DNA from 3 places in the Rhodococcus ruber genome. Region 3 is predicted to be linked to each of the others. Evidence: riboswitches for the same ligand, from Rfam matches in the RefSeq annotation. Region 3 holds a riboswitch; each other region holds the start of a gene.
What was found. Region 3 has a riboswitch for thiamine pyrophosphate ahead of F1734_RS22925 (3-oxoacyl-ACP reductase). Riboswitches for the same ligand answer to the same signal wherever they lie in the genome.
Positions count from the first base shown of each region.

Region 1: another riboswitch for thiamine pyrophosphate. It lies ahead of thiO (glycine oxidase ThiO); the one in region 3 lies ahead of F1734_RS22925 (3-oxoacyl-ACP reductase).
Region 2: another riboswitch for thiamine pyrophosphate. It lies ahead of F1734_RS10325 (TenA family protein); the one in region 3 lies ahead of F1734_RS22925 (3-oxoacyl-ACP reductase).

Region 1 is NZ_CP044211.1:4,549,495-4,552,763, forward strand. Features, by position in the region: gene thiG (thiazole synthase) at 1-229, opposite strand, end outside; gene thiS (sulfur carrier protein ThiS) at 222-437, opposite strand; gene thiO (glycine oxidase ThiO) at 443-1,501, opposite strand; TPP riboswitch at 1,499-1,611, opposite strand; gene thiE (thiamine phosphate synthase) at 1,638-2,327, shown strand; gene F1734_RS20940 (NUDIX hydrolase) at 2,394-3,245, opposite strand.
Region 2 is NZ_CP044211.1:2,204,673-2,207,941, forward strand. Features, by position in the region: gene F1734_RS10315 (ABC transporter permease) at 1-43, opposite strand, end outside; gene F1734_RS10320 (ABC transporter substrate-binding protein) at 24-1,052, opposite strand; gene F1734_RS10325 (TenA family protein) at 1,049-1,768, opposite strand; TPP riboswitch at 1,761-1,859, opposite strand; gene F1734_RS10330 (carboxylesterase/lipase family protein) at 1,972-3,269, shown strand, end outside.
Region 3 is NZ_CP044211.1:5,016,080-5,019,348, reverse strand. Features, by position in the region: gene F1734_RS22930 (GAF domain-containing protein) at 1-690, opposite strand, end outside; TPP riboswitch at 1,067-1,161, shown strand; TPP riboswitch at 1,362-1,454, shown strand; gene F1734_RS22925 (3-oxoacyl-ACP reductase) at 1,509-2,273, shown strand; gene F1734_RS22920 (LLM class flavin-dependent oxidoreductase) at 2,273-3,269, shown strand, end outside.

The DNA.
Region 1 (3,269 bases), 470 kb from region 3:
GCAGCGGCGCGATGTCGAGGCGGCGAAGCAGATCGAGCACGCCGGTCCCGGACGCCGCGTCCACCCGGCGCATCGCCACGGTGGTCAGTTCGGTGCCGGAGGCGACGAGGGCCTCCTCGAGCACGGCGAGATTCGCGGCCCCACCGGTGCCGGTGATCAGCCGCGAGGCGAAGCTGCGTCCGGCGATCGTCAGGGGCGGCAGGTCGTGGCCGGGGTTGCGCTCAGCCACCCTGCACCGCCGTCAGCACCTCGATCTGCCAGCCCTTCTCGACGCGCTCGGACCACCGTCCCCGGGGGAAGAGGGCACCGTCCACGGCGACGGCGACCCCCCGGTCGGGGAGGCCGAGTCCGCTCAGCAGCTCGGCCATCGTCGGCGCCTGGGCGAACCAGCGCTCCTCCCCATTGACCGTGACTCCCACCGTCGGCGCACCGTTCATCACACTCACTCCTCGGTAAATCGTTGCGGATCAGCATATTTCGCCACAGCGAGCGGTTCGTCCGCGAGCTCCGCGACCACCGCGTCCGCCGTGACCGGGGTCAGCAGCACGCCGTTGCGGCCGTGCCCGGTCGCGGCGATCACCCGCTCGGACAGCCGGCCGATCAGCGGCAGGTTGTCCGGGCTCACGGGTCGCAGCCCCGCACTCGCCTCGTACAGCTCGTACTCGCCGATCGCCGGGAACAGCGCCTCGGCGTCGGCGATGAGATCCCGCACCCCCGCGACGGTGACCTGCGTGTCGTCGGCCTCGTACTGGGTTGCGCCGACGACGAGTCCGTCCGCGCGCGGCACCAGGTACGCGGGCCGGCCGTGCACGCTGCCGCGGACCGTCCGGTGCGGGGCGGGAGCCGCGCCCGGCCGGGTCCGCAGCCGCAGGATCTCCCCCTTGACCGGCCGCACCGGCAGGCCCGGCCACAACCGCGCCGAGGCGGCACCGGCCGCGAGCACGACCCGGTCGGCGTCCAGTTCGGTGACGTCACGCACCGGCTCGTCGACGAAGCTGACGCCGGCCCCGGCGGCAGCCCGTCGCAGCGCGTCGACGAGGACCCGGTTGTCCACGGCCAGCTCGTCCGGGGCCAGCAGACCCAGACGGATGCGCGGCCCCAGCGACGGCTCGAGTTCGCGCACCTCGGCGCGGCCGAGCACGCGCATCTCGTGCCCCTGCGCCGACACCCACTCGGCGATCGTGCGCAGGTCGGCGGCGTCGGCCGCGTCCAGCGCGACGGTCAGCGAGGCGGTGGAGGTGAACAGGTCGAGGCCGGTCTCCCGGAGCAGTTCGGCACCGAACGCCGGCCAGCGGGCCAGCGACGCGGCACCCAGCTCGAGGACGTGTTCCTCACCCGGCCAGCCCTCCGACAACGGTGCGAGCATCCCCCCGGCCACCCACGACGCCCCCGCTCCCGGGGACGGGTCGTGCACGGTCACGGTCCAGCCGGCCCGGGCCGTGCGCCAGGCGATCGACAGCCCGATCACGCCTCCGCCGACGACGGATACGGTTCCCAACAGTTCGTCCACCTCACTCCCTGCGCCGGCATGATCCGGTTCAGGTGCTGACGGTCGGGGCCGGCAGGCCCCCTCTCAGCCCCGCGATCCCCGGGACTCCCGTGTCGATTCGTTCAGAGCAGAGACTACCGTCTCCGCCGTGACTACCTACCGCGGCAACCGTCCCGCCCCCCGGGAACGCCTCGCGCAGGCCCGGCTCTACCTGTGCACCGACGCCCGTCGCGACACCGGCGACCTGGCCCGATTCGTCGAGGAGGCACTCGCGGGCGGTGTCGACATCGTCCAGCTCCGCGACAAGGGCTCGGCGGGCGAGAAGAAGTTCGGCCCGCTCGAGGCCCGCGAGGAGCTCGAGGCGCTCGAGGTGCTCGCCGCCGCCTGCCACCGGCACGGGGCCCTGCTGGCCGTCAACGACCGCGCCGACATCGCCCTGGCCGCCGGCGCCGACATCCTGCACCTCGGGCAGGGCGACCTGCCCGTGCGGTACGCCCGGCAGGTCCTCGGCGACGACGTGGTGATCGGCCGCTCCACCGCCAGCCGGGCCCAGGCCAGCCTGGCCGACATCGAGGACGGCGTCGACTATTTCGCCAACGGACCGGTGTGGGAGACCCCCACCAAGCCGGGCCGCACCGCAGCGGGCCTCGAGGTGCTGCGGGAGGTGGCCCGGTCGCAGCCGCGGCGGCCGTGGTTCGCCATCGGCGGCATCGATGCCGAGCGGCTGCCCGAGGTGCTCGACGCCGGCGCCACCCGCATCGCGGTGGTCCGCGCCATCACCGCGGCACCGAATCCGCGGACCGCGGCGGCCGCGCTGAAGGCCGCGCTGCCCCGCTGACGGTCCGTCACAGCCGGTCGCGCACCCGCGGCGGCCGCACTGGCGGCGCCGCCCGCTGACGGTCCGTCACAGCCAGTCGAGCACCGTCGACGGCGCCAGGGTCGGCACATCCCCGGGCAGCCGGGCGCGCAGTCCCCGGTCGGCCGTCACCACCACGGTGAGCACCTGGTCCAGGACCGCCGACGTGCCCTTCGCCAGGACGGCCAGTTCGTCGTCTCCGCTGCCGGCGGCGGTGTGCACCAGGGTGCGGTCGTCGTCGATCACCGCCGCGCGGGCCTGCCCCTCGAGGACCGCCTCGATGCGGCTCACCCAGCCGAACGAGCCGCCGGGCAGCTCGACGGTGCGGGGCACCGACTCCGCCAGCTCCGCGAGCAGTCGTGCGGTGGCGCCCGGCCGGTCGCGCCACCAGCCGTTCGGCCGCGCGCCGAGGACGTTGGCCGTGTCGAGCAGCATCCGCACCGCCCGGGTCCGCAGGTCCGGCCAGGCGGCCGCGAACCCGGAGTGCAGGGGCATGGTCTCGACGTCCGCCTCCGGCACCCAGCGCAGTTCGGTGCTCTCCCCGTTGAGGGTCGTCTCCATCGGGCTCGGGGTGTCCGCGACGACCGTGGTGTACGTCCATCCTCCGTCGACGCCGGAGGTGACCCGCTCGGTGCGCACGCTCACGGCAGCCGGGTCGATCCCGGTCTCCTCCTCGGCTTCCCGTACAGCCGCGACGACGGGACTCTCGTCGCTGTCGCGGGCGCCGCCGGGCAGCGCCCACGTGCCGCCCTGGTGGCTCCACGCCGCGCGGTGCTGCAGCAACACGGCCGGGGTGCCGTCGGGCAGCGGTGCACGCAGCAGCAGCCCGGCCGCGCCGAATCTGCCCCACCGGCGACCACCGTCGGGTCCGACGGCCCAGCCGTCCCCGTCACCTCGCATCGCGTCCGCCTCCCTGCCGCCCGG
Region 2 (3,269 bases), 2.7 Mb from region 3:
GCGCCCAGGAATTGCGGGTGGGGTCAGGGGGTGAGGTAGTCATCGGTGAAGTAGGTCGACCAGTCCGGCTCGGTGGTCAACGGTGCGCCGTCGGGACCGGAGAGCAGGCCCTTCTCGAACAGGAACCGGGAGTACCCGGTCCATCGCTCGAGGGTGAGGGTGCCGACGCGGCCGTTCTCGTCGCGCAGGTAGTCGGCCGACAGCATCCGCTGGCTCTCGTAGACGAGGTCCTCGTCGGAGAAGGCCCCCGGGTTCGCCTCGATCAGCGCGCGAGCGCCGCGGTCGGGGTCCTGCGCGGCGATCTCGTAGCCCCGCTGGACGGCCTGCACGAAGGCCCGGGCCTGGTCCGGGTATTCGGCCAGCCAGTCCTCGTTGCCGTCGATCACGATCGCGTAGGCGTCGGGGAACCCGTAGTCGGTGTAGCGGAAGTAGCGCATCGGCAGCCCGCGGTGCTCGGCCTCGATGCCCTCCCATGCCAGGTAGGAGACGGTGAAGTCGGCGGTGCCGGAGTACACGGCCTCGTACGCGGAGGTGCCGAGGGTGACCGAGGTGAAGTCGCCGCGCCCGCCGTCGTTGCGGATCACCTGGGCGAGCGTCTCCTCGTCGCCCGGGTCGCCGAAGCCCGCATAAGTGCGGGAGTCGAGGTCCGCGGGCCGGGTCAGGTCGGCGCGGTCCGCCTTGACGGCGATGCCGGTCGCCCAGTGCTGCAGCGGCGCGAGCACCGAGACGGTGCGCGAGCCGGCCGCCCGGGAGAACGTCGCCTGCGCCTGCGTGGAGATGCCGAACTCGGCGTTGCCGGCGTCGACGAGGGTGTCCGGGGTGGTGTTGTTGTAGGGCAGGAACTCGACGTCGAGACCGGCGTCGGCGAACAGGCCCTCCTGCTGGGCGACGTACAGGCCGGTGTGGTTGGTGTTCGGCGTCCAGTCCAGGGCGAATCGGATGGTGTCGCCGGACTCGTCGCCGTTCCCGGCGCAGGACGCGGTGAGCAGCAGCGCGGCGGTGACGGCGGCCAGGACGGTGAACCGGCGGCGCAGCCGGGGGAGCGTGGTCATGAGGCCGGCCACTCCTGGGTGTTGAGCGCGGTGTCCCAGAACAGCAGCTCGTAGCGGGTGGCGATGGTGAACGCCTCGGCCATGGCGTCGCGCTCGGCGTCGGTGGCGGCTGCCGCCGCGGCGTCGACGAGGTCACGGGCGCCGGCGACCGCGGCATGGAACTCGGGCGCGTCGTAGGTGGTGACCCACTGGGCGTAGGGGTGGGCGGGATCCGCGGCGAGCACGTCGGCGGCGCGGACGGCGAGGTCGCGGCCGACTTCGGCGTAGATCCAGAAACAGGGGAGTACCGCGGCGGCGCCGACCGGATACGGGTCGGTGGCGACGGTGGCGGTGAGATAGGAGACGTAGCCGAGGCAGGCCGGCGAGTGCGCGGGGGTGCCCTCGGCGGGCGGCAGGACCCCGCCGGTGAGCAGACCCCGGTGCAGGGCGGATTCCTCGGTGGCGGCCGTGGCCGCGCTGTTCGCCCAGAACGCGGCGGTGCCCGGGTCCGGGGCCTTCGCCGCGAGCAGGGCGAGTGCCTTGGCGTACCCGGCGAGGTACAGGGCGTCCTGCTCGATGTAGAAGCGGAACGCGTCGAGCGGCAGCGTCCCGTCGCCGAGGCGGCGCAGGAACTCGAGGTCGTCGATGGACTCGCGCAGGACCTTGGTCCGGTCCCACAGCAGATCGGTGAAGCGGTCGGTCCCTGCCGGGACCGACGCGCGGGCAGGCATGGTCATGCCAGGACATCCCTTCGTCAGCATTACCTGATCAGGTTCGACGGGTGTGATCTCAGCCCCGCGCATGTGCGGAGCACCCCGTGTCTACGGAGCCGACGATAGCACTCGGCGCAGACCGCCTCCGTCGCCCGGGTCGGCGGGGTCCGCATGCAACCTGTCTGTTGTTGGTACCTTGGCCCGAGACCGTTCGTTCGGGAGGGACCGTGGACGCCGAGACGCTCATCGTCGGCTGCAAGTACGGCGACGTACGCGGCTACCGCGACGGCTCCGTCTACACGTGGAAGGGAGTCCCGTACGCCGCGCCGGCGTCCGGCGACCTCCGGTTCCGCGCCCCCGAACCGCCGGAGCCGTGGACCGACGTGCTCGACGCGCGGCGCTTCGGGCCCATCGCGCCGCAGGGACGCAACAACCCGATCCCCATCGATCCGGGGCTGACGATCGGTGAGGACTGCCTCTCGTTGAACATCTGGGCGCCGGAGCCGGACGGGGAGCCCCGGCCGGTGATGGTGTGGATCCACGGCGGCGCCTACGTCCTCGGTTACTCGGGTCAGCGGATCTACGACGGACGGTTGCTCGCCGAGCGCGGCGACGTCGTCGTGGTGACGGTCAACTACCGGCTCGGCGCGCTCGGGTTCCTCGACTTCTCGTCGTTCTCGACCGCCGGGACCACCTTCGAATCCAATGTGGGGCTGCGCGATCAGATCGCCGCGCTCGAGTGGGTCCGCGACTGCATCTCCGCGTTCGGAGGCGACCCCGACCGGGTCACCGTGTTCGGCGAGTCGTCGGGTGGCGGGTCGCTGACCACACTGATGACCGTGCCCCGCGCCGAGGGTTTGTTCCACCGGGCCATCGCGCAGAGCCCGCCGGCGACGTCGGCGTACGGGTCCGAGCGGGCTGCGCGGGTCGCCGAGCGGTACCTCGAGATCCTCGACCTCACCCCGGCGCGGGTGTGGGCGCTGCGGGACATGCCGCACGAGGCGCTGACCGATGCGGGGGACGTGCTCGTCGGCGAGATCCCCACGAAGTTCCCCGGCACGCTCGCGATGGCGCCCGTGGTCGATCGCGACCTGGTGCCGAAGTATCCGGTGGCGGCGTTCCAGAAGGGGCTCGCGCACCGGATCCCCCTGATCATCGGCTCCAACAAGGACGAGCCGTCGATCTTCCGCTTCATGAAGTCGCCGTTGATGCCGGTGAGCGACGCCTCCGTGCAGGCGATGCTCGACGCCCTCGCCGAGGACCACCCGGAGTTGCCGCCCGACCGCATCGCGGAGATCATCTCCGCGTACCCGGATGTCACGAAAACGTCCGGGGCGATGGCTCTTTCGCGGGACGCGGGGTTCCGGATGCCGGTGGTGTGGATCGCCGACGCGCACAGCGCCCACTCGCCGACGTGGGTGTACCGGTTCGACCATGCGACCCCGATGCTCAAGGCGGCACGGATCGGTGCCGGCCATGCCACCGAACTGCCCTACGTCTTCGGCAATTTCGGGACGCTCGATCG
Region 3 (3,269 bases):
GCCGTGGCCGTCCACGACAACGGCGGGCCCGCACGTCGCTGCGAGCACCGGTGCCGCATCGGCACGGAGCCTGTCGAGGTGGGCGGCATGCTCGCGCCAGAGCATCGACTCGGCCAATCGCACAGCCGTCTGCACGAGGGCCACGGTGGCCGGATGCACCGACATCGCGGACCCGCTGATGTCCAGTACCCCGAGTACCTCGCCGGAGCGTGGATCGTGGACCGGTGACCCCGTACACGACCAGCCGTAGTGGGACCGCGCGTAGTGTTCGGCCGAGAAGAGCTGCACCGGAGCGTCCTCGACCAGCGACGTGCCGACCGAATTGGTGCCCACCGACTTCTCCGACCACCGGGCGCCCTCCACGAATCCGAGGACGTCGGCTTCCCTCTGCACGTCGCGTGCACCCTCTCGCCACAACACCACCCCGTCCGAGTCTGCGACGACCACGATGAAGTTCGCGTCGCTCGCCACCTCGGTCAGGGTGCCGCGTAGCTCGGGCAGAACCGATCTCAGGGCACTTCGTGCACGGCGCGCCTCGAGTTCGGAAGTGTCCGCGAGTACGACGTCCTCACACCGGGCGGGACTGACACCGTCTGCCCGAAGACGCGACCACGACCGGGCGACGACGTCGCGCGGCGGTACCGGCGGCGTCCGACCGGACATCACCGCGTCGTGGACGTCGCTCAGCAATCGGGCGCGGCGCGACAAGTCTTCACCGGAACCGAAAGCGAGCAACCGTTGGCGCGCCGAACTGGCCTTACTCACGCCGTCCAGCCTACCGTCAGGAGTGTGAGCCACACCATGGCCCCTGCCGTCTGCGGCCGTCACGAATGCGGAATTCGTCGACGATCTCGCACACTCGCCGAGAAGTGGGTCGACCGGCACACTGCCTGAGCAAGATCGTTCCGCACGAACGCTTTCGGGCCCCACGCACGCCACCACAGGTCGACACACCCGCGCGAAGCGGACCGCACCGTGTACGGCGTGGCCCCGGCCGGCTCGCCACCGAACCCGTCCATCTCCCGCGGCCCCACCGAGCCGCCGAACGACGTCGACGCCTTATGATCCTCTCGACACGGGGTGCCCTGGAGGAGGGCTGAGATCACACTCGTCGAACCTGCTCTAGTTCGTACTAGCGAAGGGATGTCCGAACGACGATGTCTGCTTGTCCACCGCCGCGAGTGTTGTCCGTTGCCGGTTCGGATTCCGGAGGACAGGCAGCGCTTCTTCTGGACCATGTTCAGGCGACCCACTGCCGCCGGATCGTCCTCGTGCCGGGCGGGAATCCTTCGCAGCCTGCCGAGTTGTCCGATGTGACATCGAAGTTCGACGTGCAGGCACAGCCGGGGTAGGCTTGCGACGGACTCGACACGGGGTGCCGGAAACGGCTGAGAGACAGACCCGTCGAACCTGATCTCGATCATGCGAGCGAAGGGATGCCGAGCCGGCGCGGCCGTGTGGTCCGTCGCTGCGGTGAACCCCTTCCCACCGAAGGGAAAGAACAGACAATGCTCCTGCAGAACCAGACTGTCCTCGTCACCGGCGCCGGGCGCGGTCTCGGTCGCCACCTCGCGCAGGCGTTCGCCGACGAGGGCGCCGCCGTCGTGGTCAACTACCGCAACAGCAGCGACGCCGCCCACGCCCTCGCCGAGAAGATCGGCCCGGACCGTGCGATCGCCCTGCCCGCCGACGTGACCGACGCCGCGCAGGTAGACGTCCTGTTCACGCAGGCCCGGAAACAGTTCGGCCGGCCGGTCACCACCGTGGTCAACAACGCGCTGCCCGACTTCTCCTTCAACGGCGACGCGCGCCGCAGAGCCGACGAGATCGGCTACGGCGACTTCGCCGCTCAACTCGACGGCATCGTCGGCGGCGCTGTCAACACGATCCAGGCGGCCCTGCCCGGCATGCGCGAGGCCGGCGGCGGCACCGTCATCAACATCGGCACCAACCTGTTCCAGAACCCGGTGGTGCCGTATCACGACTACACCGCCGCCAAGGCGGCACTGCTGTCGCTGACCCGCACGTTCGCGGCAGACCTCGGGCCCGAAGGCATCCGCGTGAACATGGTCTCCGGCGGGCTGCTGCGCACCACCGACGCATCGGCAGCGACCCCCGAGGAAGTATTCGACCTGATCGCCGCCTCCACGCCCCTGCGGAAGGTCACCACCCCGGCGGACTTCGCCGCCGCCGTGCTGTTCTTCGCTTCCGACTGGTCGCGAGCAGTGACCGGCCAGAACCTGGTGGTCGACGGTGGACTGGTGATGAACTGATGCCGGAGCCCCGCACCCTCCATCTGAACGCCTTTCTCCACGGTGTCGGCCACCATTCGGCGGCCTGGCGGCATCCATCGTCTGCGGCGGAGCGAATCGGCGACATCGCCTACTACGAGGAACTCGCGCGGACCGCCGAACGCGGCTGCCTCGATGCGGTGTTCTTCGCCGACGGACACTGCGTGAACCCGGGCTACACGGCTGGGACCACGTGGTTTCTCGAACCCCTGACCGCGCTGTCCGCCATGGCGCGCAGGACGAATCGCATCGGGCTGGTCACCACGGTGTCCGCGAGCTTCCATACACCGTTCCATGCGGCGCGGATGCTCGCCTCGCTGGACCACATCAGCGGTGGACGGGCCGGGGTGAACATTGTGACCTCGATGTTCGACGCGGAGGCGCGCAACCACGGGTTCGACGCGCTGCCGGACCATGCCGAGCGTTACGGCCGCGCCGAGGAGTTCATCGAGGTGCTGACTGCGCTGTGGGACTCGTGGGACGAAGCCGGCATCCTCGTCGATCGCGCGGCCGGTCGATACCTCGACGCCGATGCCATCCGTCGGATCGACCACCGCGGTCAGCACTTCCGCGTCGACGGGCCGCTCACCGTGCCGCGTTGTCCGCAGGGGCGTCCGGTGCTGTTCCAAGCGGGCGCGTCGGAGACCGGACGCAACCTCGCAGCGCGGCACGCCGAAGCGGTGTACTCGGTGTCGTGGGATTCGGCCGCGGCGCTCGACTTCGCAACCGATCTGCGTGGCCGCGCTGCCGCCGCCGGACGAGATCCCGCGTCGATTGCGATACTGCCGGGCCTCGTCCCCTACGTCGGTCGCACCGAGGACGAGGCCCGGGCGAAGAAGGCGACCCTGGACGCGTTGCTCGACATCGACGCCGCGCTCGCCCAGCTCGGTGTCTTCACCGGTCAGGACTACACGGGCCACGATCTCGACGCGCCGGTGGACGACCTGCCGCCCCTCGATCAGTTCTCCGGCCCGCAGG